Regions from separate parts of the Streptomyces sp. NPDC005728 genome, predicted to be linked through region 2. Evidence: riboswitches for the same ligand, from Rfam matches in the RefSeq annotation. Region 2 holds a riboswitch; the other holds the start of a gene.

What was found. A riboswitch is a leader RNA that binds a small molecule or an ion and turns the genes downstream of it on or off. The one in region 2 is predicted to bind cyclic di-AMP.
Region 1: linked by a shared signal. The riboswitch ahead of ABZ471_RS17075 (LysM peptidoglycan-binding domain-containing M23 family metallopeptidase) and the one ahead of ABZ471_RS15795 (M23 family metallopeptidase) in region 2 are both predicted to bind cyclic di-AMP.

The regions. Positions count from the first base shown of each region.
Region 1 is NZ_JBEXYL010000022.1:6,307-13,218, reverse strand. Features, by position in the region: gene ABZ471_RS17090 (Glu/Leu/Phe/Val dehydrogenase dimerization domain-containing protein) at 1-982, shown strand, start outside; gene ABZ471_RS17085 (TetR family transcriptional regulator C-terminal domain-containing protein) at 1,077-1,697, shown strand; gene ABZ471_RS17080 (SGNH/GDSL hydrolase family protein) at 1,776-2,561, opposite strand; gene ABZ471_RS17075 (LysM peptidoglycan-binding domain-containing M23 family metallopeptidase) at 2,821-3,831, opposite strand; cyclic di-AMP (ydaO/yuaA leader) riboswitch at 3,836-3,999, opposite strand; gene ABZ471_RS17070 (alpha-galactosidase) at 4,303-6,396, opposite strand; gene ABZ471_RS17065 (tyrosine-protein phosphatase) at 6,568-6,912, shown strand, end outside.
Region 2 is NZ_JBEXYL010000019.1:93,627-100,538, forward strand. Features, by position in the region: gene ABZ471_RS15785 (pitrilysin family protein) at 1-589, shown strand, start outside; gene ABZ471_RS15790 (pitrilysin family protein) at 586-1,974, shown strand; cyclic di-AMP (ydaO/yuaA leader) riboswitch at 2,197-2,361, shown strand; gene ABZ471_RS15795 (M23 family metallopeptidase) at 2,374-3,129, shown strand; gene ABZ471_RS15800 (hypothetical protein) at 3,162-3,329, opposite strand; gene ABZ471_RS15805 (GntR family transcriptional regulator) at 3,328-4,023, shown strand; gene ABZ471_RS15810 (HPr family phosphocarrier protein) at 4,226-4,507, opposite strand; gene ABZ471_RS15815 (GNAT family N-acetyltransferase) at 4,686-6,912, shown strand, end outside.

The sequences.
Region 1 (6,912 bases), on a different contig from region 2:
CTACGTCCCCCTGGGCGGCGCCAAGGGCGGCATCGACTGCGATCCGCAGGCCCCGGAGGCGTACGGGCTGCTCGTGCGCTACCTGCGTGCCATGCGGCCGTACATCGAGAGTCTCTGGACCACCGGTGAGGACCTGGGCCTCTCCCAGGACCTGGTGGACCGCGCGGCCGCCGAGGCGGGCCTCGTCTCTTCCGTCCAGGCCGTGTACCCGCTGCTGGACGACGAGACGGCGGCCCGGACGCGACTCTCGGACGCCTTCGCGGTCGAGGTCGACGGGATCGGCCTGGACGAGCTGGCGGGCGGCTGCGGGGTCGCCGAGTCGGTGCTGGCGGCCCTCGACCGGGCGTCGGTGCCGTACCGGGGCACCCGGGTGGCGGTGCAGGGCCTGGGCACGATGGGCGGGGCCACGGCCCGCTTCCTCGCGCGCGCGGGGCTCACCGTGGTGGCCGTGGCCGACATCAAGGGGACCCTCGCCAACCCGGAGGGTCTGGACGTCGAGACGCTGCTGGCCGCGCGGGACGCGTACGGCACCGTCGACCGCTCGGTGCTGCGCCCCGGCGACCGGGAACTGCCCGGTGACGCGTGGCTGTCCGCCGACGCGGAGGTGCTGGTGCCGGCGGCGGTGTCGTACGCGATCGGCACCGCCGAGCAGGAGCGGATCACCGCCCGCTGGATCGTCGAGGCCGCCAACATGCCCGTCCTGCCCGAGGCGGAGGCGCTGCTGGCCGCGCGCGGGGTGACCGTGCTGCCGGACGTGGTGGTGAACTCCGCCACGAACGCCTGGTGGTGGTGGACGCTGTTCGGCGACATCGGCCCGGACGCCGACGAGGCGTTCGCGCACATCCGCCGCTCGATGCGCGCCCTGGTCGGCCTGATGCTCACCCGGGCCGAGACCGACGCGACGACCCCGCGCGCCGCCGCCCACGCCCTGGTGACGGACCGCCTCCCGGTGATCGCGGAGCGCTTCGGGTGGTACCGCTGACGGGGGCCGGGCGGCCCTCCGGCCCGGTGCGCGAAGTGGCCTGGGGAACCAGGCCGTTTCGGCACCGGTCCGGCCGACGGACTAGGGTGACCGCGTGGCGAGAGTGCGGTTGAGCGTGGCGGAGCGGCGGGAGGAGCTGCTGCGGGCCGCCATCGAGCAGATCGAGACGCGGGGCGTGGCGGCGGTCAGGATCGCCGACGTGGCCTCCGCGCTCGGTGTGAGCAACGCGCTGGTGCTGTACCACTTCTCGACGAAGGAAAGGCTCGTCGCTGCCGCCTTCGCCTACGCGGCCGAGGGCGACCTCGCGCATCTGCGGGGGCTGCTGGGGCGGCGGACCTCCGCGCTGCGCCGGCTGCGGGCGGCCGTGCGCTGGTACGCGCCCACGGGCTCGGCCAAGGGCTGGCGGTTGTGGATCGAGGGATGGGCGGTGGCGCTGCGCGAGCCCGCCCTCCGAGAGGTCACCCGGGACCTGGACCGGCAGTGGAAAGCGGCGATCACCGAGGTCATCGCGGAGGGCGTGGCAGCGGGCGAGTTCGTGTGCGCCGACCCCGCCGGGGCGGCCCTGCGGCTCACCGCGCTCCTCGACGGGCTCGCGGTGCAGCTGACGTCGTACCCGGGCTCGGTCCCGCGGTCCCGGGCGCAGCAGTGGGTGGACGAGGCCCTGGCCCGGGAACTCGGGCTGCGGCGGGAGACGTTGACCGAGCGGGAGCGGTGAACCGTCCGGCAGGGGCGAGCCGTCACACGGGCGCGCCCCGCACCGCCGGCTCGCGGTACGGGGCACGGGCGGCGGTGGTCAGGCCACCGACGCGATCCGCATCTTGATGTCGTCCGGCGACAGGGTGCCCTTCGCCGTCACATGGTCCCCGGAGGACTCGCCCCGCAGTCGGCGTCCGATCCACGGGACCAGGTACTCGCGGGCCCAGTGGACGTCGTCGCGGCGGATCTCCAGGGTGCCCCGGGGCGGGAGCGGCGGCCAGGGCTGCTCCGGATCGGCCGGGATCTGCAGACCGAGAGCCTGGCCGGCGCGCAGCGCCACGCGCGTGTGTCCCTCGGGTGAGAGGTGGAGCCGGTCGTCGTCCCAGGCCCGGCGGTCCTGGACGGACTTCAGGGACCACAGGTCGAGCACGGGACAGCCGTACCGGTCGGCGATGGCTCGGACGTGCCCGTTGTAGGTGGCGATCTTGCCGCGCAGATGCTTGAGCAAGGGGACGCCACGGGTGTCGAATCCGGTGGTCACGAGCACCGTGCCCGCGGCCTCGGTGAGCTGGGCCACGGCCCGCTCGAAGCGCTCGGCCACCTCGTCCGGGTCGGTGCCGGGCCGGATGATGTCGTTGCCGCCCGCACAGAAGGAGACCAGCTCCGGGGCGAGTTCGACGGCCTGCGGGAGTTGGTCGGCCACGATCTGGTCGAGCAGTTTTCCACGCACGGCCAGGTTGGTGTACGCGAAGTCGCCCTCGGGGCGCCGGTCGGCGAGCAGTACCGCGAACCGGTCGGCCCAGCCCACGAACGCCCCGTCGGGGCCGGGGTCGCCCACGCCCTCGGTGAAGCTGTCCCCCACCGCTACGTACGACCCGATCACTGATCTGTTGTCATTCTTCGAATCGTCTGCCACGTCGCACCATGATTCACCTTCGGATGTGACCTACGCGACCGTAGGCGGGGGTTGACGAACGGTGAGATGAGACACCCTTAAATTGTTTGCCAATCCAGGAATAGCGACGTCGTCAGGCGCGTTGGACGTGCGATTGTCATGCCGAAGGCCGGACCCGGGGATCGGGTCCGGCCTTCGACTGCGCGTCAGGCAGGCGGTTCTGGAGGAGGATCCAGGAAAAGGAGCCTCAGACGGCGACGCCGTGCGAGCGGAGATAGGCGACCGGGTCCACGTCCGAGCCGTAGTCGGGCGTGGTGCGGATCTCGAAGTGGAGATGCGGGCCGGTCACGTTGCCGGTGGCGCCGGACAGGCCGATCTGCTGGCCCGCGGTCACGGTCTGGCCGGCCGAGACGGAGAGCTGCGAGAGGTGCCCGTACTGGGCGTAGTAGCCGTCGTTCAGCTTGATGACGACCTGGTTGCCGTACGCGCCGCCCCACCCGGCGGAGACGACGGTGCCGGCGCCTACGGCCTTGAGGGAGGTACCGGTCGGGACGACGAAGTCGACGCCGGTGTGGTAACCGCTGGACCACATGCTGCCGGCCACGTGGTAGCCGGTGCCGACGGTGGCGCCGGCGACCGGGAGGGTGTAGCCGGTGGCCGGGGTGACGGCGGTCCCGGAAGCCTGGCGGGCCTGGGAGGTCTGCGCGGAGGCTTCGGAGCCGGAGGCCTTGGACACGGAGACCTTGGACACGGAGACCTTGGAGCCGGAGGCCTTGGAGCCGGAGGCCTTGGAGCCGGAGGCCTTGGACACTGAAGCCTGCGAGCCGGAGGGGCGCGAGGGCTGCGCGGGGGCGGAAGGCTCGGTGTGTGTCCGGGTGGCCTGCCCGCCGAGCGACAGCTTCAGACCCGGGTGGATCAGCGAGGGGTTCTCGCCGACCGCCTGCCGGTTGTCCTCGTAGAGCCGGTGCCAGCCGCCGCCGACGTGCTGCTGGCCGGCAATCTTCGCAAGCCAGTCGCCGGCCTTCACCGTGTAGCTGCGCACACCCGAATTCTGCTGCGCAGCCTTCTTCTCGGCCGCCTTTTCGACGGCGGGAAGGGACTGCACGGCCTTTCCGGAAACGGGCTGCGCGGTGGCGGCGTGCGCTCCGGCGGCGCCCATGAGCGGCAGCGCCAGCGCGGCGCCACCGGTTCCGGCGACGGCGATCGAGCGGGTGAAACGCCGGTTCTTGGGGCGTCGGTGCTTACCCTTTGCGGGCATGGCGCATTCCTCTCCGACGCCTGCGAGGTGAGCTGTCGGGTTCGGGCTGGAGCTGCCCGGCCGCGCGGTGCGCGGCTACACCCCCAGCCTGCCCCGGAGACCGGGACAGGCAGTCGTACCTGGCGGGTCCCCCGCTCCTGCCGAACACGGGTGAAGTGTGTGGGGACTCCGGGCGGCGGCAGGATTCGGCGTTCCGACCGGATTGGTGGCGAACGTAAGCGAGCAAGACGCACCCGGACAAGCAGCCGGTTCCCGGCGTTCCTGCTCCAGCTGATCGAATTCGGGAATTCACGGTCACCCTCCGTGAATTACCGCATCCTTCCTCTTTTCAAATTCCTTTGGCGATACGGGTATTACGTGGACATGACCCGCGACACTCGGTCACGAATATGACGCTCCTCACGCACCCCGTCCCCACGTTTCCTTATTCCAGAGCGAGTTGGAATGAAGGCTCCAATTCGGACAGAAGGTTCAGATACGGCGTAGCCGGAGAACCGTCGCATCCAGGTCACCCTTCAGTCCGGTGCGCAGCCCGTGATGGAGCAGGACGGCACCTCGGTGCACTTCGCCCGTTTCGCGGCATTCGTACGCTGCGGTCGGGTCGAGTCCGCGCAGCCGCACCGCCGGCACCGGCTCGCCGTAGCTCTGCGCCTGGAGGCAGGCGAGGACCACGCTCTCGCCCCCGAGGACGTACTGGACGGCGCTCAGGCCGCCGGTCGGGGGCCGCAGCCGGAAGAGGTCGCCGCGCTGGACGACCGGGCGGATCTCCTTGTACAGCTCCACCCACTCCCGGGCCTCGGCCAGCTCCGCGTCGGTCCACTCGGCGAGGTCGCCTCCGACGCCGAGCACCCCGGCCATCGAGCTGACGAAGCGGAACCGCAGCGAGCTGACCCGCCCGTTGAGCTGGGTGTTCGGGCTGTCCGTGACCCAGGCGGCCATGACCCGCGCGGGGTGGATCTGGCTGAAGCCGTGCTGGATGGCGAGCCGGTCGAGCGGGTCGGTGTTGTCGGAGGTCCACACCTGGTCGGTGCGGCTCAGCACGCCGAGGTCGATCCGGCCGCCGCCGCCCGAGCAGGACTCGAAGGCCACCCCGGGGTGAGCTGCGCGCAGCCGGTCCAGCAGGGCGTACAGGGCGCGGACGTGGTCGACCCACAGCCGCTGCGGGTACGGCTCGCCGGGCCAGCCCGCGTCGGTGAAGCAGCGGTTGAAGTCCCACTTCACATAGTCGATCGGGGCGCTGGACAGCAGCGCGTCCAGTTGCTCCCCCAGATACCCCTGGACGTCCTCGCGGGCAAGGTTGAGGACGAGCTGGTTGCGCAATTCCGTCCGCTTCCGTCCCGGTTCGTACTGCACCCAGTCGGGGTGGGCACGGTAGAGGTCGCTGTCGGGGTTGACCATCTCCGGCTCGACCCAGATGCCGAACTGCATGCCCAGGTCGTGCACCTGGTCGGCGAGGGGCTTGAGACCGTGCGGGAAGCGGTCGGGGTTGGGCGTCCAGTCACCGAGTCCGGCCCGGTCGCTGGTACGCGCACCGAACCAGCCGTCGTCCACGACGAACAGCTCGACGCCGATCCCGGCGGCGCGCCGGGCGAGGGCGGCCTGCTGCTCCTCGGAGATGTCGAAGTTGGTCGCCTCCCAGGAGTTGAACAGCACGGGCCGGTCCCGCTCCGCGTCCGGGATGACGTGTGCCCGCTGGTAGGCGTGCCAGGTGCGGCTGGCCCCGCCGAAGCCCCCGTCGCTCCACAGCCCCGCGAAGACGGGTGTGGTGTACGACTCCCCCGGCTGGAGCAGCAGCAGGCCCGAGTCGTCGTAGCCGGCGCCGCCGGTGATCTGCACGCGCGCATCGGGGAGTCGGGCGACGGCGATGCGCCAGGAGCCGGACCAGCCGAGCGCACAGCCGTAGACCTCGCCGCGCTCCTCGGTCGCGTCGGTGTCCAGCGCGACCCAGGGCAGGTGCTGGTGGCCGGTGTGGCCGCGACGGCTGCCGATGATCTTCTCGCCGTGGGTGAGAGGTGCGGTGGCGAGCAGGGACTCGGCGGCCCAGCGGCCGTGCAGCTGGGACAGCCGCCAGCCCTCGCGGTCGGGCAGGGTCCAGGTGGCGGCGTCGGCCCGCAGCAGCTCCACGCGCGCATGCCCGCCGTTCGCCACGGTCACCCAGCGCTCCACGACGTCCCCGCGCATCCGGTAGTGCAGGGTGACGGCCAGCCCGTCGTCGTCGAAGCGCAGCCGCAGCTCCTCGCCGTCGGCGCCGCCTGCACCGTCTGCGATGGAGTGCGACACGAAGTGCCACTCGGTGCCGCGTCGTTCCTCGGTGCGCACGGACAGGGCGGGGCGCACGAAGCGGGGGCCGCCCTCGACGGGGTACTCCTCGCGGCCGTCGAGCGGGGACTCGAAGGGCCAGTAGGCGGGCAGCGGGCTGACCGCCAGGGCCTCGGCGTCGGCGAGCGCGATCCGTGGTCCCCAGTGGAGGTGCAGCAGTTCGTCCGCGTCCGTGAGATGCAGCGCATAGCTGCTGGTGGGCCCCGACAGGAGCCACGTACGACCGTTTTCGGCGATGTCCACCATCGAGACCTCACAGGTGCCAACAGATCCGCTCAAGTGCCAACATCATCAAGGGCCGCGGACCCTGCTGACAATGCCTGTGGACAACTCATTGCCCGAGGAAATCGATGTCGTATGGTCGACAGCGTGCCCGTCGACGAGCCGCGCCGACGGGGCCTACCGGGAGGAGCCCCCGTGACGCAGCAGGTCCCGTCGACCGAGCCCGAGCTGGCCGGAGTGCGCAATTTCCGTGACGTGGGCGGACTGCCGACCGTGGACGGACGGCGGGTGCGCCCCGGAGTGCTGTTCCGCAGCGGTCACCTCGCGCACGCGACCGCGGCGGACGCGGCCTTCCTCACCACCCTGGACCTGCACACGATCTTCGACTTCCGCAACGCGGCCGACCAGAAGCTGGAGGGCCCGGACGTCGAGCTGCCCGGCGTGCGGAACGTGAACCTGCCGCTGAGCGACCCGGCGGACGGCGCCGAGTTCTGGAAGATGGTCCGCGAAGGCGACCTCGACCAGCTGCGCGGCATCCTC
Region 2 (6,912 bases):
CCCGCAGGACGGCTCCCGCGAGTCCGACGCGGCCGACCTGGCGCTCACCGTCCTCGGCGGCGGCGAGTCCTCCCGCCTGTACAACCGGCTCGTGCGCCGCGACCGTACGGCCGTCGCCGCCGGGTTCGGCCTGCTGCGCCTGGCCGGCGCGCCCTCGCTGGGCTGGCTGGACGTGAAGACCTCCGGTGACGTCGAGGTGCCGGTCATCGAGACCGCCATCGACGAGGAGCTGGCCCGGTTCGCCGAGGAGGGCCCGACGCCCGAGGAAATGGAGCGCGCCCAGGCTCAGTTGGAGCGCGAGTGGCTGGACCGGCTCGGCACGGTCGCCGGCCGCGCCGACGAACTGTGCCGGTACGCGGTCCTGTTCGGCGACCCGCAGCTCGCCCTCACCGCCGTCCAGCGCGTCCTGGAGGTGACCTCCGACGAGGTCAAGGCGGTCGCCAAGGCGCGTCTGCGTCCCGACAACCGCGCGGTCCTCGTCTACGAGCCGAAGTCCCCGGAGACGGTCGCGGACGCCGACATCCCGGAGGACCCGGAGAAGGAAGCGACCGTAGAGGCCGGTAACGACAACGAGGAGACGGCCAAGTGAGCGAGCTCGCCACGATGGACTTCCACCCCCAGCCGCAGGCCGGCGAGGCCAAGCCCTGGGCGTTCCCGGCGCCCGAGCGCGGCACGCTGGACAACGCTCTGACCGTCCTGCGCTGCCACCGCCCCGGCCAGCAGGTCGTCGCCGTCGAGGTGCTGCTGGACGCGCCCCTGGACGCCGAGCCGAGCGGCCTGGACGGCGTGGCCACGATCATGGCGCGGGCCTTCTCCGAGGGCACCGACAAGCATTCCGCCGAGGAGTTCGCCGCCGAGCTGGAGCGCGCGGGCGCCACGCTCGACGCGCACGCCGACCACCCCGGCGTCCGCCTCAGCCTGGAGGTCCCGGCCTCCCGCCTGGCCAAGGGCCTCGGCCTGCTCGCCGACGCCCTGCGCGCGCCCGCCTTCGCCGAGAGCGAGGTCGAGCGGCTGGTCCGCAACCGCCTCGACGAGATCCCGCACGAGCTGGCCAACCCCGCCCGCCGGGCCGCCAAGGAACTCTCCAAGGAGCTGTTCCCGGCCACCTCGCGCATGTCGCGCCCGCGCCAGGGCACCGAGGAGACCGTCGAGAAGATCGACGCCACGGCCGTACGCGCCTTCTACGACCGCCATGTGCGACCCGCCACGGCCACCGTGGTCGTCGTCGGCGACCTCACCGGCACCGACCTGGACGCGCTGCTCAGCGACACCCTGGGCGCCTGGACCGGCACCGCGGGCCGGCCCCGGCCCGTGCCGCCCGTGTCCGCCGACGACACCGGCCGCGTGGTCGTCGTCGACCGGCCTGGCGCCGTCCAGACGCAGCTGCTCATCGGGCGGATCGGCCCCGACCGGCACGACCGCGTGTGGCCCGCCCAGGTGCTCGGCACGTACTGCCTCGGTGGCACGCTCACCTCCCGCCTGGACCGCGTGCTGCGTGAGGAGAAGGGCTACACCTACGGCGTGCGCGCCTTCGGGCAGGTCCTCCGCTCCGCTCCGGAGGGCACGGGCGCCGCGATGCTCGCCATCAGCGGCTCCGTGGACACCCCGAACACCGGTCCCGCGCTGCAGGACCTGTGGACGGTGCTGCGCACGCTCGCGGCGGACGGCCTGACCGACGCCGAGCGAGATGTCGCGGTGCAGAACCTCGTCGGCGTGGCGCCGCTGAAGTACGAGACCGCGGCGGCCGTCGCGAGCACGCTGGCGGACCAGGTCGAGCAGCACCTGCCCGACGACTTCCAGGCGACGCTGTATCAGCAGCTCGCCGCCACCGGCACCGTGGAGGCCACCGCGGCGGCCGTCAACGCCTTCCCGGTGGACCGCCTGGTGACCGTCCTCGTCGGTGACGCGGCCCAGATCAAGGAGCCGGTCGAGGCGCTCGGCATCGGCGAAGTCACCGTCGTGGCGGCCGAGTAGCAGCCGGACGGCGCCACACGCGCGCGGGGCCCTGAGGACCGACGGGTCATCAGGGCCCTTTGCTGTGCGCAGCCCTTCCCCAGATGTCCGAATTGGGGCAGAGGTTGCCTGTCTGACCTGTGGGATGCGCTACAAAAGCCCGGATCCGTTTGGGGATCGAAAGGCGGCGCCTTTAGCGTTTTCCGGGCTGTTCGTCAGGCAGTGCGCCGCATCCGCGGCACCGGACAGTCATCGCCGAGTCCCCGTACGGCGCGAGCCAGGGGAGCCGGGGACCCAACCGTAGTCCCTGGGGTGAATCGGACGCCCGCGCGCGAGCGAGGGGGTCCGTAGGAGACCTTCCTGCTCCGAACCCGTCAGCTAACCCGGTAGGCGAGAGGGAAGGAAAGGACCAGCCACTTCATGGCGTTCATGTGCGCCACCGGGAAGCACCGCAAGCCCGGCCGGGTCAAGCGCACCACCGCTCAGGCGGCAGGCATCGCGGCCCTCACCACCACCGGCGTCATCGGCACCCTCGCGGCCACTCCGGCGCTCGCCGCGGACAACTCCGTCGAGGACACCGGCCTCACCCCGGTCATCACCGTGAGCGACTCGGTCGCCGAGCAGATCGACGCGCAGGCCGAGGCCCAGCAGGAGGCCGCCGACCAGAAGGCGGCCGAGGAGGCCGCGGTGAAGGCGGCCGCCGCGCGGGCGAAGAAGGAGCGCGAGGCCGAGGTGCGCGCCGCCCGTGAGGCCGAGCGCAAGCGCCTGAACGCCTTCGTCGCCCCGATCGCGCACTCGTACGTCTCCACCGGCTACAAGACCGGCGGCTCCCTGTGGTCCTCCGGCTCCCACACCGGGATCGACTTCCATGCGGCCAGCGGGACGACCGTCCACGCGGCGGGTTCCGGCACGGTCGTCTCCACCGGCTGGGGCGGGGCGTACGGCAACCAGATCGTGATCCGGATGGCCGACGGCATGTACACCCAGTACGGCCACCTGTCGTCCATCGGCGTCACCGTGGGCCAGAAGGTCACCCCGGGCCAGCAGATCGGCCTGTCCGGCGCGACCGGCAACGTCACCGGACCGCACCTGCACTTCGAGGCCCGTACGACCCCCGAGTACGGCTCGGACGTCGACCCGGTCGCCTACCTCCGAGGGCACGGCGTGAACGTCTGACGCTCCGGCGTACGACATCCCGAAGCCCCGGCTCACGAGCCGGGGCTTTCGCCGTTTTCCGTGGTGCCCGCAGCCTCCGCTGACCAAAAAATATCCATGGATTCCGGTCTGCCGTCGGAAATTCCGGCCCATTGCAATAGAGTCACGGAACAGGCGTCCATCGTCGACGTTTCACGGGGATTAAGGCGGAGGTCGGTCATGCGTATTCCGGCGCACTCGGTGTGCACGGCGATCCGGGACGACATCGTGGCCGGTGTCTACGAGCGCGGCAGCCGCCTCACCGAGGAAGTCCTGGCCCGCCGCTACGGCGTCTCGCGGGTCCCCGTCCGCGAGGCCCTGCGCACCCTGGAGGCGGAGGGCTTCGTGGTGACCAGACGGCACGCGGGCGCGTGCGTGGCCGAGCCGACCGAGCAGGAGGCCGCCGACCTGCTGGAGATGCGGATGCTGCTGGAGCCGCTCGGCGCCTCCCGGGCCGCCCAACGGCGCACCGAGGCCCATCTGAAGGTGCTGCGCGGGCTCGTCCGGCTGGGCCAGGAGCGGGCCAGGCGGGGCAACAGCGAGGATCTGCGCTCGCTCGGCGGCTGGTTCCACGAGACGCTCGCCCAGGCCTCCGGCAGCCCGTCGCTGAGCTCGATGCTGACCCAGCTGCGGCACAAGGTCGCCTGGATGTACACGGTGGAGGCCCCGTCGGCTCCCGTGGAGTCCTGGGCGGAGCACGGCGCGATCGTGGACGCGGTGGCGCGCGGTGACAGCGAGCGTGCGCGGGCGGTCACGGCGCTGCACGCCGAGCGCTCCACGACCGCGCACCGGCTGCGGTTCACCGCGGGCGGAGATCGCCCGGAGCGTGTGAGGAACTCGCAACACGCCGTAAACATGTCGAGTCTGCGGCATTAACACGGGCGCCGTATACAAAGAGAGGGTATTTAGCGGACGCATATTTCCGCTGCCCTTTTCCGGCGTGCCCCGAAATTCGGCGTCGCACGCCCTTCGTATGCCTGTGGTGAATTCATCGGGCCGACTGCCGCAAAAGCGTCGACTGTCAGAAAACGCGGAAGCCGCGCCACCCGGAAAGGGTGACGCGGCTTCCTGGCGCAGCTCAGACGGTCTCGGGCAGCTCTTCCAGGCCCTCGGCGACCAGCTTGGCCAGACGGTCCAGGGCGATGTCCGCGCCCTCGGCGTCGGAGGCGAGGACGATCTCCTCGCCACCCTGGGCGCCCAGGCCCAGGACGGCCAGCATGGAGGCCGCGTTGACGGGGTTGCCGTCGGCCTTGGCGATCGTCACCGGGACGCCTGCGGCCGTGGCGGCTCGGACGAAGATGGAGGCGGGGCGGGCATGGAGGCCCTCGGCCCAGCCGACGTTGACGCGGCGCTCAGCCATGTGTTGCTGCCCTTCGGTGTTCAGGGTTGTCTAGACCAGTTTCCCATATCGCGAAGCGTGCCCGGAGCAGACCTTCGTCCCGCTCCGGTCGGGTCGCCGGACCGCGGCCTCGGTCCGGCTTCCGTCCTCCACAGACTGCCTCGCGCCCTTGTCGGACGCGAGCCGTACTCTGGGCCCCATGCAGAGCCCGGCGGACCGGCACGACCGGCACGAGTACCCCGCCCACTGGGAGGCGGACGTGGTGCTGCGCGACGGGGGTACCGCGCGCATCCGGCCCATCGCCGTCGATGACGCCGACCGCCTGGTCAGCTTCTACGAGCAGGTCTCGGACGAGTCGAAGTACTACCGCTTCTTCGCGCCGTACCCGCGCCTGTCCGCCAAGGACGTCCACCGCTTCACGCACCACGACTTTGTGGACCGGGTGGGACTCGCGGCCACCATCGGCGGCGAGTTCATCGCCACCGTACGCTATGACCGCATCGGCCCCGACGGCCTGCCCGCGTCCGCCCCCGCCGACGAGGCCGAGGTCGCCTTCCTGGTGCAGGACGCCCACCAGGGCCGCGGGGTCGCCTCCGCCCTCCTGGAGCACATCGCGGCCGTCGCGCGCGAGCGGGGCATCCGGCGTTTCGCCGCCGAGGTGCTGCCCGCCAACACCAAGATGATCAAGGTGTTCACTGACGCCGGGTACACCCAGAAGCGCAGCTTCGAGGACGGCGTCGTACGCCTGGAGTTCGACCTGGAGCCCACCGACCGCTCCCTCGCCGTGCAGCGCGCGCGGGAGCAGCGCGCCGAGGCCCGCTCGGTACGGCGGCTGCTGGCACCCGGCTCCGTCGCGGTCGTCGGCGTCGGCCGCGCGCCCGGCGGGGTGGGCCGCAGCGTCCTCGGCAACCTCCGGGACGCCGGCTATTCCGGCCCTCTGTACGCCGTGAACAAGGCCTTCCCCGAGGACCTCAAGGAGGTTGACGGGGTGCCCGCGTACCGCTCGGTGGGGAACATCGAGGGCCCGGTGGACCTCGCGGTCGTCGCCGTACCGGCCGAGTACGTGCCGGCCGTGGTCTCCGAGTGCGGTGAACACGGGGTGCAGGGGCTGGTCGTGCTGTCCGCCGGGTACGCCGAGAGCGGGCCCGAGGGGCGCGAGCGGCAGCGGGCCCTCGTCCAGCAGGCGCGCGCGTACGGCATGCGGATCATCGGCCCGAACGCCTTCGGCGTGATCAACACCGCGGCCGGTGTCCGGCTCAACGCCTCGCTCGCCCCCGAGATGCCCCGTCCGGGCCGGATCGGCCTGTTCACGCAGTCCGGGGCCATCGGCATCGCGCTGCTGTCCCGGCTGCACCGGCGCGGGGGAGGGGTCACCGGGGTCACCGGCGTGTCCGCCTTCGTGTCCGCCGGGAACCGGGCCGACGTCTCCGGCAACGACGTCCTCCAGTACTGGTACGACGACCCGGAGACCGATGTCGTCCTGATGTACCTGGAGTCCCTCGGCAACCCGCGCAAGTTCACCCGCCTCGCCCGGCGCACGGCGGCTGCCAAGCCCCTGGTCGTGGTGCAGGGGGTGGGGTCCGCGCCGCAGGGCCACGCGGTACGGGCGACACGGCTGCCGCACGCGACCGTCTCCGCGCTGCTGCGGCAGGCCGGGGTGATCCGGGTGGACACGATCACCGAACTGGTCGACGCGGGTCTGCTGCTCGCCCGGCAGCCGCTGCCCGCGGGGCCGCGCGTGGCGATCCTCGGGAACTCCGAGTCGCTGGGGGTGCTGACGTACGACCGGGCTCTCGCGGAAGGACTGCGGCCGTCGCCTCCGCTGGACCTGACGACCGGGGCGACGGCGGAGGACTTCCGCCGGGCGTTGGCGCGGGCGCTGGCGGACCCGACATGTGACGCCGTCGTCGTCACGGCGATTCCGGCGATCGGGGAGGGGTCGCCGGGCGACGCGGAGCTGGCGGACGCACTGCGGTCTGCGGCGGCTGCGGCTCCGGGCAAGCCGGTACTGGTGGTGCACGTGGAGCTCGGGGGGCTTGCGCAGGCTCTGTCGGCTGCGACGAGCACGGCACCACAGGCAGGTGCGAAGGAGCCCCGCGCCGAGGGCGGCGCCCACCTTTCCCCGCTCTCGGCTTCACCCGAGCCGGGCGACCCCCGTCACCCCGCGGAGGGTCTGCCCACCGCAGAGGCAGCCGCCGCCGATGGCAGCGACTCCCGCCTCATCCCCGCCTACCCCGCCGCCGAGCGTGCCGTGCGGGCGCTCGCCGAGGCGGTGAAGTACGGGCAGTGGCGGCGCGAGGCCGCCGATCCGGGGAAGGTGCCGGAGTACGACGACATCGACGAGAAGGGGGCCGCCGAGCTGATCGGCGGGCTGCTCGAGCGCGGGCAGGGGCTCACGATCGGGCAGACCGAGACGTGCGAGCTGC